Regions from separate parts of the Uliginosibacterium sp. sgz301328 genome, predicted to be linked through region 3. Evidence: predicted binding sites of a transcription regulator. Region 3 holds the regulator's gene; each other region holds the start of a gene.
The links. The regulator HrcA, encoded in region 3, represses chaperone genes, less so after heat shock. The targets are predictions, from matches to a motif close to TNTTAGCACTCNNNGNCNNNGAGTGCTAANA.
Positions count from the first base shown of each region.

Region 1: the regulator HrcA is predicted to act here: its motif matches at 2,286-2,316, upstream of groES (co-chaperone GroES).
Region 2: the regulator HrcA is predicted to act here: its motif matches at 1,905-1,935, upstream of rpoH (RNA polymerase sigma factor RpoH).

Region 1 covers NZ_JBGVSA010000004.1:216,814-221,096, forward strand. Annotated here, with positions in the region: gene ACDA63_RS04915 (Hsp70 family protein) at 1-982, shown strand, start outside; gene ACDA63_RS04920 (hypothetical protein) at 1,393-2,190, shown strand; gene groES (co-chaperone GroES) at 2,392-2,682, shown strand; gene groL (chaperonin GroEL) at 2,770-4,283, shown strand, end outside.
Region 2 covers NZ_JBGVSA010000005.1:164,548-168,830, reverse strand. Annotated here, with positions in the region: gene ACDA63_RS05810 (MipA/OmpV family protein) at 1-121, shown strand, start outside; gene ACDA63_RS05805 (DUF2252 domain-containing protein) at 131-1,600, shown strand; gene rpoH (RNA polymerase sigma factor RpoH) at 1,982-2,842, shown strand; gene ACDA63_RS05795 (EamA family transporter) at 2,961-3,389, shown strand; gene ACDA63_RS05790 (DUF1294 domain-containing protein) at 3,431-4,036, shown strand; gene ACDA63_RS05785 (SCO family protein) at 4,094-4,283, opposite strand, start outside.
Region 3 covers NZ_JBGVSA010000035.1:5,182-9,464, reverse strand. Annotated here, with positions in the region: gene ACDA63_RS18405 (NAD kinase) at 1-895, opposite strand, end outside; gene hrcA (heat-inducible transcriptional repressor HrcA) at 1,035-2,090, shown strand; gene hemH (ferrochelatase) at 2,150-3,265, shown strand; gene hrpA (ATP-dependent RNA helicase HrpA) at 3,415-4,283, shown strand, end outside.

The DNA.
Region 1 (4,283 bases), on a different contig from region 3:
GTTGCCATTCCGTGCGCTGGTCGGTGACTTCATCGGCACCATCAAGCACCGTACCGAAGCCGCGTGTGGTCATGCGTGCGATGCGGTCGTCGTCGGGCGCCCGGTGCGCTTCGTCGATGAGGACGACGCGGCCGATCGCCTGGCGCAGGACACGCTCGAACAAATCGTCCGCGGACTGGGTTTTGCCGAGGTCAGCTTTCAGTTCGAGCCCATCGCGGCGGCGCACGCGTATGAGCAGGACATCACGCGCGAAGAGCTCGTGCTGATCGTCGACATCGGCGGCGGCACATCGGATTTCTCATTGGTTCGCCTGTCGCCCGAGCGTCGCGCATTGGCGGATCGTTCGGCGGACCTGCTGGGCAACACCGGCGTGCACATCGGTGGCACGGATTTCGACAAGCGTCTTTCGCTGGCCTGCGTGATGCCCGAACTCGGGCTGGGCGACACGCTCCGCAACGGCGCACCGATTCCCAACAGTGTCTATTACCTGCTGGCAACCTGGCACACCATCAATCAGGCCTACCAGGGCAAGGTGTGGTCGGGGTTCCAGGAAATCGCCCGCAACCTGGCCGAACCGCGTCGCTTCGAGCGACTGCTCAATGTCATCCGCAAGCAGGCCGGTCATCAACTGGCGATGCAGGTCGAAGCCGGCAAGATCGATCTTTCCGCGGCGGACCTCAGCACGCTGGCGCTCGACGAAGCCGAAGACGGCTTGCGCATCGCACTCAAGCGCGGCGAGTTCGAAGCGGCGATCGCAGGCGAGATAGAACGCATCGGCGTTGCCGCGGAAACGTGTCTGGCGCAGGCGGGCGTGGCACCTTCGCGCATCGACACGCTTTTCTTCACCGGCGGGTCGTCGGCCGTGCCGGCATTGCGTCAGGGGCTGGCGCAGCGTTTCCCTGCTGCGCGTGCGGTGGAAGGTGATCTGTACGGCAGCGTGGGCTGCGGCCTGGCGGTGGTTGCCGGCCAGCGCTACGGCTAGGTCGCTTTGCGCGACAGCGTGGGTGAGCCGGAGTCGCCGGCCAGGATCTTCGGGTGTTGTTCAGGCAATCCTTGGGCGGGCATTCTTCGATTCCTCCTGCGCGAGGACGGTCTTGCCTCGGATATGTCTTTGTCGTGATCGCACCGCGCCGCGCATTGCGTGCGATCAGGTCAATCGTGAGGCAGGCGCCGACATCATGCGCGGCCCCGAATCCGCCGCACGCGTTCGTTGAACGTTCATCGCGCGCATTCGCGCAGGTTCGACGATTCCTCCGGAATACGCGACGAATGCGGCGATTGCGCGGTCGATTCTTCTTGTGGAGAAAGGGCGGTCATTCCGGTCCGCGGGATGCCCGCCGATGAACGAGGCTTGGTGGTTCCGGGCGATACGTTCATGACAAGGAGATTCCGATGGTCCGATGGCAGGCACTTTCCCGCGTGGCATGTCTGGCGCTGATCGCCGCGAGCATGCATGGTCCGGCATGCGCGCAGGTGAGCGGCGACGATGTCAAATCCGCAAACAATCCTCTTCAGCCGATCTTCGGCTTCAATTTGCATGACCAATACGTCGGCGCCTACGACGGTCTCGACGACAAGGACTCCAACGCTTTCATGCTGCGCGCCATCTTGCCGCACAAGGCGTTCGGTCGCCCGCAGATCATGCGGGCGACCATGCCGGTGGTGACCTCGCCCGACGTCGCGCCAAACGGACGCAAGACCGGTGCGGGCGACCTCAACCTGTTCGACATATTCCTGTTCAAGGCAGGCGGCATCGAGATCGGTGTCGGGCCGCAATTGACCGCGCCGACCGCGAGCGACGACGCACTGGGCACGGGTAAGTGGCAGGCAGGCCTGGCCGGGGCGGTGATCGCGCCGCAGTCCTGGGGCCTGCTGGGCGCGCTGGTGACCTGGCAGACATCGTTCGCCGGCGATAGCGACCGGCGCCGACAGAACAACGCCACCGCGCAGCCGTTCCTGATCTACAACCTGTCGAAGGGCTGGTTCGTGCGCAGCACCGCCACCTGGAGCTTCGACCTGGAAACCAACTCGCGTTACATCCCGGTGGGCCTGGGAGCGGGCAGGGTGTGGAAATCGGGCGGCATCACCTACAACCTGTTCGTGGAGCCCCAGTGGACGGTGATCTCGCATGGCAGCGCGGTGCCGCAATTCCAGGTGTTCGCCGGACTGAACCTGCAATTCCCCCTGTAAGCCAGCCCGGACGAGTGCCGTTTCGCGGGCCTGCGCAAATGCCATGAGCGGATTTGCGTGGGCCCCGACTTGAAATCCCGATACCTCGCACCTATCATTAGCACTCGCCGGGGGGGAGTGCTAACAAAACTCCTGCCTCCAAACGCTTTCTTTTGTGCGGGCGCACTGCGCCCACCAACGTTTTGTCCGACAGGAGTCGATATGAAAATCCGTCCTTTGCACGACCGTGTGATCGTCAAGCGCATCGAAGCAGAACGCACCACCGCCAGCGGCATCGTCATCCCCGACAGCGCCGGTGAAAAGCCCGATCAGGGCGAAGTCCTGGCCATCGGCAACGGCAAGCTGCTCGACAGCGGCGAAGTCCGCAAGCTGGACGTCAAGGTTGGCGACCGCGTGCTGTTCGGCAAGTACGCCGGCCAGACCGTCAAGGTCGAAGGCCAGGAAGTCCTGGTCCTGCGCGAAGAAGACATCCTGGGCGTGATCGAGGCCTGAGTCCGCGGCGCCCCTGTCTGAGGGGCGCACGACCGACTTCGCCGCGAATCCGCTGCATTCCGAATCAATCAATACCTGGAGTATCAAATGCCCGCCAAGCAAGTTCTGTTTGCCGACGACGCACGTTCCAAGATCGTCAATGGTGTCAACGTCCTGGCCAACGCCGTCAAGGTGACCCTGGGCCCGAAGGGCCGCAACGTGGTGCTGGAGCGCTCGTTCGGCGCCCCCACCGTGACTAAGGACGGTGTTTCCGTCGCCAAGGAAATCGAACTGAAGGACAAGTTCGAAAACATGGGCGCCCAACTGGTCAAGGAAGTCGCATCCAAGACCTCGGACAACGCCGGTGACGGCACCACCACCGCGACCGTGCTGGCCCAGGCCATCGTTCGCGAAGGCTTCAAGTACGTGGCCGCCGGCTTCAACCCGACGGACCTGAAGCGCGGTATCGACAAGGCTGTTTCCGGCATCGTTGCCGAGATCAAGAAGAACGCCAAGCCGACCACCACCTCGAAGGAAATCGCCCAGGTCGGCTCGATCTCCGCCAACTCCGACGAATCCATCGGCCAGATCATCGCTGAAGCCATGGACAAGGTCGGCAAGGAAGGCGTGATCACCGTCGAAGACGGCAAGTCGCTGGAAAACGAACTGGACGTCGTGGAAGGTATGCAGTTCGACCGCGGCTACCTGTCGCCGTACTTCATCAACAACCCGGACCGCCAGATCGCCGTTCTGGAAGCCCCGTTCGTGCTGCTGTACGACAAGAAGATCTCCAACATCCGCGACCTGCTGCCGGTGCTGGAAGGCGTGGCCAAGGCCGGCCGTCCGCTGCTTATCATCGCTGAAGACGTCGAAGGCGAAGCCCTGGCGACCCTCGTGGTGAACAACATCCGCGGCATCCTGAAGACCGTTGCCGTCAAGGCCCCGGGCTTCGGCGACCGTCGCAAGGCCATGCTGGAAGACATCGCCATCCTGACGGGCGGCACGGTGATCTCCGAAGAAGTCGGCCTGTCGCTGGAAAAGGCAACCCTGCAAGACCTCGGCCAAGCCAAGCGCGTCGAAGTCGAAAAGGAAAACACCACCGTCATCGACGGCGCTGGTTCGGCTGACCAGATCCAGGCTCGCGTTGCCCAGATCGACGCCCTGATCGAAGGCGCGACCTCCGACTACGACCGCGAAAAGCTGCAAGAGCGCAAGGCCAAGCTGGCCGGCGGCGTGGCCGTGATCAAGGTTGGTGCTGCGACCGAAGTCGAAATGAAGGAAAAGAAGGCCCGCGTGGAAGACGCGCTGCACGCAACCCGTGCCGCCGTTGAAGAAGGCGTCGTGGCCGGTGGCGGCGTGGCGCTGCTGCGCGCCCGTGCCAACGTGGCCGTCAAGGGCGACAACCCGGACCAGGAAGCCGGCATCAAGATCGTGCTGCGCGCGATCGAAGAGCCGCTGCGCCAGATCGTCGCCAACGCCGGCGACGAGCCCTCGGTGGTCGTGGCCAAGGTGCTGGAAGGCAAGGGCAACTACGGCTACAACGCCGCCAACGGCACCTACGGTGACCTGGTTGAGCTGGGCGTGCTGGACCCGGCCAAGGTGACCCGCTCGGCGCTGCAAAA
Region 2 (4,283 bases), on a different contig from region 3:
CGGTATCGGCGGTTTCTACCAGCGCCTGACGGACAAGGCAGCAGACAGTCCGATCGTCTCACAGCGCGGCAATCGCAATCAGTGGACCTACGGCATCGGCATCGGATATGTCTGGCAATGAGGGCCCTCCATGGCAACAAACGATGAACGCCCGGCATCGCGCAGTGCGCGCGCCCGTCGCACCGCTCCGCGCAAAACGGGGCGAGTGACGGGCGAGGCCGTGCGTCTGCACCCGGAGCAGTCGCATCCGCTACCGCCGGATGAACGCAGTCTTGCCGGCCGCATCCTGCGCGACGCGTGCCCACGCAAGGCGCACGGCGAGTGGAAGGAACCGGATGGGCGAGCCGATCCGATCGATACGCTGATCGCGTCGAGCATCGGGCGCATTCCGCAGCTCATTCCGATCCGCTACGGGCGGATGGCGACCTCGCCGTTCAGCTTCTTCCGGGGTGCGGCGGCCGTCATGGCAGGCGATCTCGCGAGCACGCCGATCTCCGGTCCGCGATTGCAGGTGTGTGGCGACTGCCATCTGCTCAATTTCGGCGGATTCGCCACGCCCGAGCGCCGCATCGCGTTCGATATCAACGACTTCGACGAGACCGCCGTCGGCCCGTGGGAGTGGGACGTCAAGCGCCTGGCCACCAGCTTCGTGCTGGCCGGGCGCAGCAATGGCTTCAATGACGAGAACTGCGAAGAAGCGGCCTGGGCCATGGCGGCCGCCTACCGCGAATGGATGGGGCGCTACGCGCTCATGCCGATCCTCGACGCCTGGTACGACAGCATCGACCTGCAGGAAGTGATCGACGCGATCGACGATACCGAATTCCGACGCTATGCGCGCAATCGACTGAACCGCGCCGTCGACAAAAGTGCCAGCGAAAAGGAGTTCGCCAAACTGGCGTTCTCGGCCGGCACGCGTCCGCGCATCAAGGACGAGCCGCCTCTGATCTACCACGCAGCCGACATGGACGATGAAGCCATCGCCCACGGGCTCGCACATGTCTACACGACCTATCTCGAATCGCTGCCGGCCCCGCGGCGTGTCCTGCTGGACCGCTACAAGGTGGCCGACATCGCCATCAAGGTCGTTGGCATCGGCAGCGTGGGAACGGAATGCGGCATCGTTCTGCTGATGTCCGGCAACGGCGACCCGCTGTTCCTTCAGTACAAGGAGGCACGCGCCTCGGTGCTGGAACCCTATGTCGGCGCGAGCCCCTATGCCAACCACGGCCAGCGGGTGGTGGCGGGCCAGCAGATCATGCAGGCCGCTAGTGACGCCTTCCTCGGCTGGACGGTGAGCCGTGCGAACAAGCATATGTACATCCGGCAACTGCGCGACGCCAAGATCAAGCCAGAAGTCGAGATCATGCGCCCGACCAACCTGCGCAACTTCGGCAGCCTGTGCGGCCGGGCGCTGGCCCGCGCCCACGCTCGCTCCGGCGACGCCGTATTGCTGGCCGGCTACCTGGGCAACAGCACGGCATTCGAAGACGCGCTGGCCGACTTCGCCAGCGCTTATGCCGACCAGACCGAGCGCGACCATGCGGCGCTGCTTGCCGCCATCCGCAACGGCCGCATCGAAGCGCACATGGAAGACTGAGGACGAGCGCCGCAGACAGAAACGCCGGCGTCGAGCCGGCGTTGGGGAATTGGTGCAAGGCCTGTCGGACTCAGCCCTGCCGGAGTCATCCCTGGGGATGTGCGCACTTTAGGGGCGCAAGGTTACGCCCGTGTGACGTTATCGTGCCCCGTGCCGGGAGTTGGATATCGATTAATTATCTGTATACAAACGATAAGTGGACCGCGGCCCTGAACTCGGGTCTGATGGCACGTCGCGTGCTGGCACATCGCCGAGGCAAGTCCCGAAATGACCAAACCCTCACCTTGCGGGAACCTTTTCCCGTTGTTAGCACTCATACACTACGAGTGCTAAAATGCACTCCGACCGGCGACAGAGCCGGTTCGATGTTTAGGAGGTGCCATGACACACAACACGTCTCAAGCGCTGTCGTTCCCCGTCCCCAACGCACTGGGCAGTATCGACCAGTACATGCAGGCGGCCAACCGTTTCCCAATGCTCACCGAAGAGCAGGAAATGGCGTTGGCGCGCAAGCTGCGCGATGAAGGCGACCTGGAATCGGCGCGCCAGCTCGTGCTGTCGCACCTGCGGCTGGTCGTCTCGATCGCCCGCAATTATCTCGGCTACGGCCTGCCCCACGCGGACCTCATCCAGGAAGGCAACGTCGGCCTGATGAAGGCCGTCAAGCGCTTCGACCCGGATCGCGGCGTGCGGCTGGTGTCGTTCGCGATCCACTGGATCAAGGCCGAAATCCACGAATACATCCTGAAGAACTGGCGTCTCGTGAAGATCGCCACGACCAAGGCGCAGCGCAAGCTGTTCTTCAACCTGCGCAGCATGCGTGGTGAATCGGCGTCGCTGTCGCGCAGCGAGGTCGATCGCATCGCCCGCACGCTCGGGGTGAAGCCAGAAGAAGTGGTCGAGATGGAAACCCGTTTCTCGGGCGGCGACGTGGCGCTGGACAATGGCCCGGACGACGACGAGTCGCGTGTCGCACCGATCACCTATCTGGCTGACGATGCCGACGAGCCGTCCGAAGCGCTGGCGACCGCGCAGATGGAACACCTGCAGGACGAAGGCCTGCGTTCCGCGCTGCAAAGCCTCGACGAACGCAGCCGCACGATCGTGCAACGTCGCTGGCTGGTGGAAGACAACCCCGCCACGCTGCACGAGCTGGCCGCCGAATACGGCGTGTCGGCAGAGCGGATTCGCCAGATCGAAGCCAAGGCATTGCAGAAGATGCGAGGCTTGATTGCAGCCTGAGCGGCACAGCGCACCCGAGCAAGGCCGGCACATGATTGCCGGCCTTTTTTTGTCGACGCGCTGGCAGGTGTTACGCACGGACTATCATTGGCATCTTCCCTGACATTGCGGAGGACGCATGAGCAGTTCATGGTTCCATTGGGCACTGATGTCGGCGGCCTTCGCCGCGCTCACCGCCATCTTCGCCAAGATCGGCCTGGCAGGCGTCGATTCGGACCTCGCCACGCTGATCCGTACGGCGGTCATCATCATCGTGCTGTCGATCTTTGTGTATGCCACCGGCAAATGGAGCAATCCGCTCCAATTGCCTGCCAAGACATGGACATTCCTGATCCTCTCGGGGCTCGCCACGGGCGCGTCGTGGGTGTGTTACTTCCGCGCCCTCAAGATCGGCGATGCTTCCAAGGTCGCACCGGTCGACAAGCTCAGCGTGCTGCTCGTGGCCGTTTTCGCGGTGATCTTTCTGGGCGAACGGCCGGCGCCGCGCGAATGGTTCGGCATTCTGCTAGTCGGCGCTGGCGTGCTGGTGTTGGGATTCAAGCGCTGATCGGCCAGCATGCAGGCCATTGCGGAACATCCGACCGAGTCATGCGCTACCAGGGACGTCTGACCGAATGGCAGGACGATAAGGGCTTCGGCGTCATCGCACCAAGCGACGGTAGCCGACGCGTCTTCGTTCACATCAGCGCATTCAGGAACCCTCTGCGCCGCCCTGTCGGCGGAGAGCTTGTCACGTACGAATGCATTACCGACGGGGACGGTCGGAGGCAAGCGCGCGCGGTGTCCTTCGCGGGCGATAACGCCTTTTCGGCCGCGCCCGGCGCGAGCAAGGTTCCGATTGTTTTTGCACTCGGGTTCGTGTCGGCGCTGGCTTTCGGCGTAATCAGCGGACGACTACCTGTGCTGGTGGCGCTGGTCTACCTCACGGCCAGCGCCGTGGCGTTCATCGCATATGCGCACGACAAATCGGCGGCACTGCGCGGTAAATGGCGAACGAAGGAGAGCACGCTGCACATTCTCGCGCTGGTGGGCGGCTGGCCGGGCGCACTAGCCGCTCAGCGCCTGCTGCGGCACAAATCCGCCAAGACCTCATTCCAGTCGATGTTCTGGATGACCGTGTTCCTCAATTGCGGCGCCTTCGCATGGTTGTTTTCGACGTCAGGGCAACAGTTCATCAGAACGCTTGCGGGCTAGCTTCTCGCGCAAAAGAAAGGCCGCTGAAGCGGCCTCTGAAATTCGGGCATGACGACATCAGCTCCCGTTCAGCAAGAGCTGGATGTCATGCGTGAGGCGCTCCGGCGTTTCGCCATTGCGGACGAACAGGCGAGCCCGGCCCTTGGGATCGAACACATAAATGCCCGCCGTGTGGTCCATCGTGTAATTCGGGCCGGCCCCGTTTTTCTGGTAGAAAACATTGAACGCCTTGGCCACCGCCATCGTT
Region 3 (4,283 bases):
AGGAAAGGCGCGGCGCGGCGCTCCAATGGAGCTTTTCGCGCAACACCGCAAAGTAGCTGTAGCCCTCCGGATGCAAGAGCGTGACGTGCTGGGCAGAACGGCGCAGGCGGATGCGGTCCAGCGGATGCGCCTCGAACAGCGTCTGCCCGTCGAAGTGAATGCGTGCGTCGTATCCGGGTGAGATCACCAGTTCGACCACGCTTTCCTGCGCCAGCGCCAGCGGACGATACGTCAGCCCGTGGGGCAGCAGCGGCACGAGCACGATGCCTGCGAGCCTCGGATGCAGCAGCGGACCGTTGGCCGACAATGCATATGCGGTCGAGCCGGTGGGCGTCGCGACGATCATGCCGTCCGAGCGTTGCGAATAGATGTATTCGCCGTCGACGTGCAAATCGAATTCGATCATGCGCCCGCTCTCGCCGCGCGAGAGCACCACGTCGTTGAGCGCCACGGTGTGGAAGACGTGCTGGCCTCCGCGCAGCACTTCGGCGTCGAGCAGCATGCGGCGCTCACGCAGGTATTGGCCGGCCAGGATCTCGCCCACGCGCTGGATCATCTCGTCCCGGCCGATGTCGGTCAGAAAACCCAACCGCCCCTGGTTGATGCCCACCAGCGGTACGTTGTAGAGCGCCAGCCGCCGCGCGGCAGACAACAGGGTGCCGTCGCCGCCGACGACGATGGCCAGGTCGGCTTCCTCACCGATCTGCTCGAAACTCACGGCCGTCGCAGAACCGATCGCGCCCACCGCCTTGGCGGTGTCGGCTTCGATCCACACCGTCAAGCCTTGCGCGGCAAGGAACGCCTCCAGGCGGCCCAGCGCCTCGGCGGCTTCGCTGCTCTGGTATTTGCCCAGTAGCGCGACAGTTTTGAATACGATGGCGGTTTCGACGTTCATGGCGCCGCATTTTACCTATTCTGGACGCGGCCGCCCCGAGGTTTTCGGGTTTGCCCGAGGCCCCGCCCCGTCAGCCGGATGTGGCGCGATGTGTCAGAGGTCTTCCGCGAAGGCCCCCGGTTTCTTAGAATCGATACCTATGCCGGATGTAAAAGCCCCCACCGATTCACTCGATGCACGCGCCAAGGTCCTCCTCAAGACCCTGGTGGAGTGCTACATCGCCGAAGGCCAGCCGGTCGGCTCGCGCTCGTTGTCGCGCCAGTCCGGGCTCGAACTGTCGCCAGCGACCATCCGCAACGTGATGGCCGATCTTGAGGAACACGGCTTTGTCGCCAGCCCGCACACCTCGGCCGGCCGCATCCCCACCGCGCGCGGCTATCGCATCTTCGTCGACAGCCTGCTCACCGTGCAGCCGATGGAACAGGCCAAGGTGCGCGAGCTGGAATACCGGTTGCAGCCGAACGATCCGGCTCGCATGATCAGCTCGGCCTCGCAATTGCTGTCGCAACTGACGCAGTTCGCCGGCGTCGTGGTGGCCGCTCGCAAGGACAACACCAAGATCCGCCAGATCGAATTCGTCAGTCTGTCGGACACGCGTGTGCTGCTGATCATCGTCACGACCTCGGGCGACGTGCAGAACCGCATTCTCTTCACGCGCCGCAGTTATTCGGCCTCGGAACTGACCACGGCCGCCAATTATCTCAACCACCATTGCGCGGGCCTGTCGTTCAGCGAAATGCTCGGCCGGCTACAGGCCGAACTGGTCGCGTTGCAAGGCGACATGTCCGAACTGATGAACGGCGCCATCGCCGCCGGGCAGGAAGCCATGAACGAAGCGCGCGACACCAGTTACGTGGTGTCGGGCGAAGGCAACCTGCTGGAGATCGAAGATCTCTCGTCGAACATGTCGCGTCTGCGCGATCTGTTCCGCCTGTTCGAGCAGAAATCCGGCCTGATCCAGTTGCTCGACATATCCAACCGCGCCGACGGGGTGCAGATCTTCATCGGCAGCGAATCGGGCATCGCTTCGCTCGACGAATGCAGCGTGGTCACCGCGCCGTACGAAGTTGACGGCGAACTGGTCGGTACGGTCGGCGTCATCGGCCCCACGCGCATGGCTTACGAACGGGTGATCCCGATCGTCGATATCACGGCACGCCTGCTTACCAGCGCGCTGTCCCACCACAACAATTAACCGGGCATACACCGCAGGGCCGGCGATGCAACACGTCGCAGGCCTCGCGCGGCACATACATGTTCTCTCTTTTCCGCGAACCACCGCAGCAAGCCGAGCAGGCACCCCGCATCGGCATCCTCCTGATGAATCTCGGCACACCGGCCAAGGCCGATGCCAAATCGGTACGGCCGTACCTGCAGCAGTTCCTGCTCGATTCGCGCGTAGTCGAAATCCCCAAGATCGTGTGGCTGCCGATCGTCAATGCGTGGATTCTCAATACCCGCCCACGCCAGTCCGCGCTCAAGTATCGCAAGGTCTGGACGCCCGAAGGTTCGCCGCTGCGCATCCACACGGAGCGCCAGCGAAAGCTGCTGGCCGGCTATTTCACCGAAACCGGCCGCGACGACGTACAGGTAGCCTACGCCATGCGCTATGGCGAACCCGACGTGCGCTTCGCACTCGACTGGCTCAAGGGCCGTCAATGCGACCGCGTGCTGGTGCTGCCGCTCTACCCGCAATACGCCAGCAGCAGCACGGGCAGCGCTTTCGACGCCGTGGCCAAGGTCATGCGCCGGCTGCGCAAGGTTCCCGAAATGCGCTTCGTGCGCAGCTTCCATGACGACCCGGCATACATCTCTGCGCTGGCCGGCACGGTCACGCGCAGTTGGGCGCAGAACGGCAAGGGCGAAAAGCTGGTGATGAGCTTTCACGGCGTGCCACGCTACAGCATCGAAAAGGGCGACCCGTACTTCTTCGAGTGCCACGAAACCGCCCGCCTGCTCGCCCAGCAGCTCAACCTGAGCGACGACGAATACGTGGTCACGTTCCAGTCGCGCTTCGGCCGCACCGAATGGCTGCGCCCCTACACCGAGCCGACCCTGCGCGAACTGGCCGCCAAGGGCGTCAAGCACGTCGACGTCATCTGCCCAGGGTTCGTTTCGGATTGCCTGGAAACGCTCGAAGAGGTCGGCATGGAAGTCAAGACCGCCTTCATGAGCGCAGGTGGCCAGCAATACAACTACATCGAGTGCCTGAACGAAGATCCGGACTTCATCCGCGCGCTGCGCGACATTGCCAGCCGCCACATGGCCGACTGGCTCGCCCAGCCCGTGCCCGATGCGATGGAACTGATGCTGCGCGCCCGTCGCAAGGTGGCGCTCGTCGAAGCCATGCCCGCGAAAAACGGCAAGTAATTCCAGCCGACCGCCCCATGGCCGTATCGTCGGCCATGGGTGCCCGGCCCATTTGCGGCCAGCGGAAACCTGTCGCGGCTTCATCCGCTAGAATCACACGCCGCTGCCGGCGTTGCCGGCACCCCACTCCATTTTTCGATCCGTTTTCGATGTCCCGCCGCGAGTCTTCTGCCCTTTACGATCAGGTCCTGTCCGCCGACCGCGCCGCCCTGCACCGCGCCCTGCGCGAAGCGCGGCAGCCTGTGCGCGCGCTCGCCGATCTGCCGGAGAAGCTGCGCGGCCGCTTCGAGAAGAGCGCCGAACTGCGCGCACGTCGCCGCCAGAACCTCCCGCGCCCGAACTTCCCCGGCGAACTTCCCGTCAACCAGCGGCGCGACGAAATCGCCGAACTGATCCGCGCCAATCAGGTGGTGATCGTCGCGGGCGAAACCGGCTCCGGCAAAACGACGCAACTGCCCAAGATCTGCCTCGACATCGGTCGCGGCGAAGCCGGGCTGATCGGCCACACGCAGCCGCGCCGGCTGGCGGCGCGCGCCACGGCCACGCGCATTGCGCAGGAACTCGATTCCGAATTGGGCAGTACAGTCGGCTTCAAGGTGCGCTTTACCGACCACACTCGGGCGGACAGCTACATCAAGCTGATGACGGACGGCATCCTGCTGGCCGAAACGCAGGGCGATCCGTCGCTGTCGGCATACGACACGATCATCATCGACGAAGCGCACGAACGCAGCCTGAATATCGACTTCCTGCTCGGCTACCTGCGCCAGTTGCTGCCGCGCCGTCCGGACCTGAAAGTCATCATCACCTCGGCCACGCTCGACGCCGAACGCTTTGCGAATCACTTTGCCATCGGCGGCAAGCCGGCGCCCGTGATCGAAGTGTCGGGCCGCATGTACCCGATCGAAATGCGCTACCGCCCGATCGAGGACGAAGAGGCCGCCAAGCCCGCTGCGCGCGCCGGCGTGACGGTACGCAGCGATCCACGCCGCGCCAATCGCGATCTGTATGAAGCGAT